DNA from 2 places in the Pseudomonas sp. Seg1 genome. Region 1 is predicted to be linked to the other one. Evidence: riboswitches for the same ligand, from Rfam matches in the RefSeq annotation. Region 1 holds a riboswitch; the other holds the start of a gene.
The links. Region 1 has a riboswitch for cobalamin ahead of KI231_RS16720 (CbtB domain-containing protein). Riboswitches for the same ligand answer to the same signal wherever they lie in the genome.
Positions count from the first base shown of each region.

Region 2: it holds a riboswitch for cobalamin, as region 1 does, so the genes downstream of both, cobO (cob(I)yrinic acid a,c-diamide adenosyltransferase) here and KI231_RS16720 (CbtB domain-containing protein) in region 1, are expected to answer to the same signal.

Region 1 is NZ_AP021903.1:3,735,671-3,739,738, reverse strand. It holds gene cobM (precorrin-4 C(11)-methyltransferase) at 1-347, opposite strand, end outside; gene KI231_RS16730 (cobalamin biosynthesis protein) at 428-841, opposite strand; gene KI231_RS16725 (CbtA family protein) at 838-1,539, opposite strand; gene KI231_RS16720 (CbtB domain-containing protein) at 1,551-1,748, opposite strand; cobalamin riboswitch at 1,873-2,095, opposite strand; cobalamin riboswitch at 3,188-3,399, shown strand; gene cobW (cobalamin biosynthesis protein CobW) at 3,497-4,068, shown strand, end outside.
Region 2 is NZ_AP021903.1:1,953,207-1,957,274, forward strand. It holds gene KI231_RS08715 (PQQ-dependent sugar dehydrogenase) at 1-452, opposite strand, end outside; gene KI231_RS08720 (hypothetical protein) at 519-1,103, opposite strand; cobalamin riboswitch at 1,266-1,490, shown strand; gene cobO (cob(I)yrinic acid a,c-diamide adenosyltransferase) at 1,571-2,182, shown strand; gene KI231_RS08730 (cobyrinic acid a,c-diamide synthase CobB) at 2,179-3,642, shown strand; gene bluB (5,6-dimethylbenzimidazole synthase) at 3,639-4,068, shown strand, end outside.

The DNA of each region.
Region 1 (4,068 bases):
GCGCAGGCGGCGGTGGCGGTGACGCCGGGGATGATTTCGAATGGAATATTCAACTCGCGCAGATAGCGAATCTGCTCGCCAATCGCGCCATAAAGGCTCGGATCACCCGAGTGAACCCGCGCCACATCCTGACCTTTGGCATGGGCGGTTTTGATCAATTCGATGATCTGCTCCAGGTGCAACTCCGCGCTGTTGACCACGGTTTCAGCCTGATGACCGTCAAGCACTGCCGCCGGCACCAGCGAACCTGCGTAGATGATCACCGGGCAACTGCGGATCAGCCGCTGGCCTTTGACGGTGATCAATTCCGGGTCGCCGGGGCCGGCGCCGATGAAGTAAACAGTCATCGTTGAATCCTTTGAAAAAGAGGCACGGCAACGCTTCAGATGAAGATTGCTCATGATCGATGGCGGGGATTATCGGGATTTTACGCAGCGCCGGCCAATGCCAACGTTGCCTGTGCGTATTTTTGTCGGGAAATCAGCAGTTTTGCCGGGGCCTGAATCAGTTGCTCGGCGAGGGCCAGTGCCGCGCTTTCCGCCACGCCGTAGCAACCCGTGCGTTCGTAGGCGATTTGCGAATGGTGGCTCAGTCGCTGTTGGTAGCTGGCCAGTTCTTCACTGCTGAAGTACAGCAGGGGCAGGGCCAGTTGCGCGGCGAGTTCCTGTAAACCGGGCTCATCGCGCTTCAAGTCGATGCTGGCCAGTGCCTTGACCGCGACGAGGTCGATGCGATGGGCCTGCAAGGCTTGATCGAATAACGCGCGCAACGTGCTGGCGGGGCAGCCGCGCTGGCAGCCCAGGCCGACCACAAAGGTCGGCGCTGCGCTGTCATTGCTCATGCGTGGTATTGACCATCGCTATTGCGGCGGAACAGCCAGGCGCTGATCAGGCCGAGAGCCAGCCAGAACGCGACGTTGGTCAGCTGCGAAGCGATTTTGAACTGGGCTTCGAGGGCTTCCGGAGCCAGCATCGAATGCACTTCCGGTTGTGGTGCGCCGATCACATGTGGCACGGCGAGAATTGCCACGCCGAGGACTTTCATCAGCCAGTGCCGTCTGAACGCAATCAGCGCCAGACCGGCAGCGGTGGAGGCGGCGGTGCTGATCCACCAGATCTGCCGCGAAGCCAGATCCGCTGCGGCAGTGCCTGGCAGTTCAGGCGGCAAGCCCAGCGTCGGCGCCAGTACGAAAGTGGCGTAACCAGCGAGGCCCCAAAGCAGACCTTGCGAGGTCTTGGTCGGCGCGCGCAGGGTGTAGAGACCGGCGAGCATCAAAGCGAAACCAACGGCCACTACCAGATTGCCGCCAGTGGTCGAGACGACGCGCTGCCAGCCGTTTTCCGGCTCCCAGGCTTCGGCATCGTGGGTGTGTGCGGCGGTGCCGGCGGCGTGTTCGTGAACTTCCGCCACAGGTTCGGCTTTCTCGAAGGTTTCGGCCTGCAGAATCAGCGGCGACACCCAGAAACTTTGCAGCAGCGTGAGGAGCAGGGCGGCCAGAAGGCCAGTGAAACCTGCGGTTTGTGCAATTCGCTTGATCATGTCGGCGGGTCTCAGTGGCACGGGAACGCGGCGCTGTGGCGGGTATCGTGGGCAGCGTTATGGACCGCTTCGATGTGCGAGAAACCGGCGAAATAGACGAGGCTGGCGCCGAGAATCGACGCGAAGATGGCGGCGGTCAGACGTTGGCTCAGTGTGCTGCTGCTGGCGATTTTGTCTGTGTTGCTGCCGGTGCTGCTGATGATCGACATGGCGCTTCCCTCTGGAGTGTCAGCGGGTGAATAGAGCGCATGAAAACCCCTGCGAGTCGGGCACGCAGAGGTTCGAACAGCGCCCGCCCACCGCGGGTTTGTTATGTTCAGCAACGCACAAATGCGCGGCTGTGTGTTATGGGCCGGTCTCCGGGCTCACGAGGGGTTGGCGTCAGGCCGACCTGCAAGCGTCACCTTCCCATGCCTTGCGGGCACAGTGGTTTTGACGCTTCGCTCGCTTACCGTTGCGGGGGCAGCACCGGACTGACATGGCTTAAGAGTAAAGCACATGATTCACCGGTTTCCCGTTTCACCCTGTGAAGGGCACCCGTAACAAGTTGTGTAGGAGAGCATGGGGGTGGGTTTTTAGTCAATTTTTTGCGGGGGTGGATCCGTTGCTGCGGTAACGGCTGCCTATGGTTCCGCCCTTACGGCGGGTCACTTTTTCCAGACGCCGAAAAAGTAACCAAAAAGGCTTTACCCTGACGTACGGCCCTCGCTGTGGCTCGGGTTCCTTCGCTGCGGGATTGATCCGGGGGGCATCGCCTCCGGTTTGCTTCGCTGCACCTCCTCTCGATGTGTTTGGCTGCGCCAAACGGTCGCTGCGCTCCCACCCCGGATCAACCCCTCCGCTCAGCCTTCCGACGGGCGCTTGAGATCAAGAGCGGTACTCGAGCTAACGCTCATTGTGTTGAGTGGTGAAGATCAAGGGCGGTACTTGAGCTAACGCTCATTGTGTTGAGTGGTGGAGATCAAAAGCAGTACTCGAGCTAACGCTCATTGTGTTGATTGGTGAAGGTCAAGAGCGGTACTTGAGCTGACGCTCATTGTGTTGAGTGTTGAGTGTTGAGTGTTGAGAAGCGTGCGGTCGGCTTTGGTTTTGTGTTGGATTTGCCCCTCACCCCAGCCCTCTCCCCAAGGAGAGGGAGCTGATTTTTGAGCCTTTCAGAATCTGAGTTCGACTCGGTATTTCGAGTCGGTGTACCTCTCCCAAACACCTCGGTCAGTCCCCTCTCCCTCCGGGAGAGGGCTAGGGTGAGGGGCTCTTGATCTGGCTCTTGATCTGGCTCTTGATCTGGCTCTTGATCTGGCTCTTGATCTGGCTGTTGATCCTGCTCTTGATCTTCAGGCCCATCGGCAGGCCGAGCGGAGGTGTTCATCCGGGGTAGGCGCGCAGCGCCGTTTGGCGAAGCCAAACACATCGAGAGGAGGTGCAGCGCAGCAAACCGGAGGCGATGCCCCCGGATGGACGCCGTAGCGAGGGAACACTGAGCCTAAGCGAAGTGCCGTACGTCAGGGAGCAGCCCTTTTGGTTACTTTTGGGGCGTTTGCCAAAAGTGACCCGCCGTAAGGGCGGAACCCTAATCAGCAACACCCGCAGCAACGGATATGCCCCCAAACCTAAAACCCAACCCCATTGACCCGCCACCACACCATGCGTAGCCTTGCGCTTTCGAGGTTCTCCGGCACAAACCGGAGCTAAGAAGGGAACGCGGTCCAAGCCGCGGCTGCCCCCGCAACTGTGAACGGTGAAATTCACTGCCACGCCACTGCCAGCTCAACCCATGAGCCAGCGGGAAGGCGCAGCGAATACCAGGCCCAAGGCCTGAACACCGTCAGCCAGGAGACCTGCCTCGTCAAAGATTCTCACTACAACCGGGCGGGGTGATCCGGTGGCGAATTCTTCCGCGCGCGTCTGCGCCGCGGATTTCGTCCCGTTTGCCCGCCACCTTGCCAAAGGGCATCCGATGAAAACACTGGCCAAACTCCCCGTCACCATCGTCACCGGCTTCCTCGGCTCGGGCAAAACCACACTGCTGCGGCACATGCTCGACAACGCCCAAGGCCGCCGTATCGCGGTGATCGTCAACGAGTTCGGCGAGTTGGGCATCGACGGTGAAATCCTCAAGCAATGCACCATCGGCTGCACCGAAGAAGAAGCCACCGGTCGCGTCTACGAACTGGCAAACGGCTGCCTGTGCTGCACCGTTCAGGAAGAATTCTTCCCGGTGATGCGCGAACTGGTTGCCCGTCGTGGCGACCTCGATCACATCCTCATCGAAACTTCCGGCCTGGCCCTGCCGAAGCCATTGGTTCAAGCCTTCCAGTGGCCGGAAATCCGCAGCGCCTGCACCGTGGATGCGGTGATCACCGTGGTCGACAGTCCGGCCGTGGCCGCTGGCACTTTCGCTGCGTTCCCTGATCAGGTCGATGCCCAGCGCAAACTCGACCCGAACCTCGACCACGAGTCGCCGCTGCACGAACTGTTTGCCGACCAACTGGCCAGCGCCGACCTCGTAATCCTCAACAAGGCCGACCA
Region 2 (4,068 bases), 1.8 Mb from region 1:
TTCTGCAGAAACACCGTGCGTGTCTCGGCCACGCCATCGTGATCGGCGTCGCGCAGCAGGGTGATGCGGTTCGGGCTCGGCACGCCGGCGCCAGCCTTGCCCATGACTTTCTTCATCACCCAGCCACGAACGCCGCTGCTGTCGTCAGGTTTCGGCGGGGCATTGGTTTCGGCCACCAGCACATCACCATTGGGCAGCACGTAGAGCCATCGCGGATGATCGAGGCCTTCGGCGAACGCGGCAACCTGGGTGCCTGCCGCTGCTGTCGGTTTGCCGCCCTCGGGCCAGCCGACCGCCGGAGCAATATTCACCGTCGGGATCAGGGTCTTATTGGGTTCGGGCAGCTTCGGTGACGGGCCGGTGCCGTCGGAAACTTGCAGGCTGGAGGATTCACCGCAGGCGGTGAGCCCTCCGGCGAGGGCGATGACGAAAACGAGCTGGGACTTGCGCATTACTGATCTTCCCTATGAATGCATTCCTAATCATAGAGGAGCGCGCAAGCCCGATGGTTCAACTGCTCAACTGCGGGCCTCTTTGAACAGTACGGCGATGCCCGGGTGATAGTTGCCGGCTTCGTTGCGCAGCTTGCGATAGGCGTAAGGGAAATACCAGGCGACGGCGCAGGTGTGTTCCTTTTGCAGGTCGTCGACCATGTCTTGCAGTTCTTCGGGGCTGGCGCTGTGCTGGGCTTTTTGCGGGGCGACAAACAGGCAGCCGAGTTTTAGATCGCTGGCAAAGCTGATGCGTTTGGCGTCGCCGGTGATCTCCTGCAGGGCTTGGGTCAGGTTGAGGTTGTTGACTCGCGGCCAGCGTTGCGTGGCCTGGATGTATGCGCGGTCTTCGCTGCCGGCGAGAAACAGGTCGGCACGGGCATTGCGCTCACCGTCTTCGTTTTGCTTGCGGGTGGCCGTCTGTTCCAGCGTCACCAGCTCGGCCATCCATGCCGCCGCCGAGAGCAGGCCGAGATTGGCTTTCTCGTCATGCCAGTAGGGCGTGTCGCTGTCGCCGCGCACGGCGTTGTAGCGGTCGATACAGTCAAACCAGCGTTCAAGCACCGGGCGCAGGAATTCCAGGCGCGGGTTGCTGATGATCATGCCTTGCATCGTAATCATCCTTATTGTTGTGATGGCTTTTTCGAGAAAAGCATGGCTCTTTGATATCACTTGTCTGAGCATGGCACAAGATTGACGCCAGTTAATTGATCGACGGCAGTTATTCGCCCGACGGCCCCCTCTTTAATTGACGCTCCACCCCCAACCCTCTAACCTTCGCGGCTTGTTTCAGGTGCTCTGTGACCTGCGTCGACAGAGTGAAACAGGGAAGCCGGTGAGGGTTGTCTTCGAGCGAAGAGCGACCACGATCCCGGCGCTGCCCCCGCAACGGTAAATGAGTGAAAACTGCGTCGAATGCCACTGCTCAAAGCGGGAAGGCGCGCAGTCAGGCGAACGCCGCTCATGAGCCCGGAGACCGGCCTGATCCATCCAGCGGCATCACGGTGGGCGATGCCAGGCTTTTTGCCGTCTATTCTTGTGCCTGCCCGCCGTTATCCAGCCTCAACGGAGAGCTCCCCATGACTGATTCCCCCGAGCGTGACGAACGCCATCTGGCGCGTATGCAGCGCAAAAAAGCCGTGATCGATGAACGCATCGCCAACTCGCCAGACGAATGCGGTCTGGTGCTGGTGCTGACCGGCAATGGCAAAGGCAAAAGCAGCTCGGCATTCGGCATGCTCGCCCGCGCCATGGGCCACGGCATGCAGTGCGGCGTGGTGCAGTTCATCAAGGGCCGTAATAGCACTGGCGAAGAACTGTTCTTCCGCCGCTTCCCCGAGCAAGTACGTTTCCACGTGATGGGCGAGGGTTTCACCTGGGAGACCCAGGACCGTCAGCGCGATATCGCCGCCGCCGAAGCTGCATGGGCCGTCTCTCGCGAACTGCTGCGCGATGCGTCGATCGGTCTGGTGGTGCTCGACGAACTGAACATCGCCCTCAAGCACGGCTACCTCGATCTCGATCAGGTGCTCAGCGACTTGCAGGCGCGTCCACCGATGCAGCACGTGATCGTCACCGGTCGTGCGGCCAAGCCGGAAATGATCGAGATGGGCGACACGGTCACCGAAATGGGCATGCTCAAACACGCCTTCCAGGCCGGTATCAAAGCGCAGAAAGGCGTCGAACTTTGAATCAACCACGTCACTGCCCGGCGGTCCTCATCGCCGCGCCGGCCTCCGGTCAGGGCAAGACCACCGTCACCGCAGCACTCGCCCGTCTGCATCGCAATCAGGGGCGCAAGGTCCGCGTGTTCAAATGCGGCCCGGATTTTCTCGACCCGATGATTCTCGAGCGCGCCAGCGGTGCGCCGGTTTATCAATTGGACATGTGGATGGTCGGCGAGCAGGAAAGCCGTCGCCTGTTATGGGAAGCGGCCGCTGAAGCCGATCTGATTCTGATCGAAGGCGTGATGGGATTGTTTGACGGCACGCCGTCGAGCGCTGATCTGGCGCGGCATTTTGGTGTGCCGGTCCTCGGTGTGATCGACGGCACGGCGATGGCGCAGACCTTTGGAGCGTTGGCGCTTGGATTGGCGCGCTATCAGCCGGACTTGCCGTTTGCCGGCGTGCTGGCCAACCGCGTCGGCACCCTGCGCCATGCGCAATTGCTCGAAGGCAGCCTCACCGAAGGTTTGCGCTGGTACGGCGCGTTGTCTCGCGAAACCGGCATCGAACTGCCGAGCCGCCATCTCGGCCTCGTGCAGGCCAGCGAACTGAATGATCTCGACGTGCGCCTCGATGCGGCCGCCGCAGCGCTTGCCAGCAGTTGCGAGGTAGCGCTGCCACCGGCCGTGGAGTTCGCCGCGCCTGACGTGATCGCCGCCGAGCCATTGCTCGAAGGCGTGCGCATTGCCGTTGCTCGCGATGAAGCCTTTGCCTTCACCTATGGCGCGAGCCTCGACCTGTTGCGCGCAATGGGTGCCGAATTGAGCTTCTTCTCGCCGATCCGCGATACGCAATTACCCGAGGCGGACAGCCTGTATCTGCCCGGTGGTTATCCGGAATTGCATCATGTTGCGCTGTCGCAGAACACCGCGATGCTCGACGCGATCCGTGCGCATCACGCGGCTGGCAAACCGTTACTCGCCGAGTGCGGCGGCATGCTGTATCTGCTCGATTCCTTGACTGACGTTGAAGGCACTCGCGCTGAACTGGTCGGTTTGCTGGCGGGCGATGCGGTGATGCAAAAGCGTCTCGCGGCGTTGGCCCTGCAAGCGGTGGATCTGCCGGAGGGTTCGCTGCGCGGTCACACCTATCATCATTCCCTGACCACCACCGAGCTGACGCCGATTGCCCGGGGCCTGAGCCCGAATGGCGGGCGCGGGGCCGAGGCGGTTTATCGGGAAGGGCGGATGACGGCTTCGTACGTGCATTTTTATTTCCCGTCGAATCCGACTGCGATTGCCGCGCTGTTTGCGCCAGATCTCAAGGCCGCCATCGCTGGCAAGCCAGCTCCCACGGTGGGCGGTGTAAAGCCTGAAGAAATGCGATCGCCATTAGGGACTGGTAATCCAGCTTCTGTGGTGGGTGATGCAATGTCTGAAGAAACCCAATCCCCTGTGGGAGCTGGCTTGCCAGCGATGGGGCCATGACCGACAACGCATTCTCCGAAGCCGAGCGCGCAGCGGTTTATCGAGCCATCGCCGAACGCCGCGACATGCGCCATTTCACCGGTGGCACTGTCGCGCCCGAACTGCTGGGGCGACTGCTCGAGGCCGCGCATCAGGCCCCCAGCGTCGGCCTGATGCAGCCTTGGCGCTTCATCCGTATCAGCGACCGAGCCCTGCGCGGGCAGATCCAGAATCTGGTGGAAGAAGAACGCATCCGCACCGCCGAAGCGCTCGGCGAGCGCAGTGACGAGTTCATGAAACTCAAGGTCGAAGGCATCAACGACTGCGCCGAAGTGCTGGTCGCCGCATTGATGGATGATCGCGAGAAACACATTTTCGGTCGGCGCACGCTGCCGGAAATGGACATGGCTTCGTTGTCTTGTGCGATTCAAAACCTGTGGCTGGCCT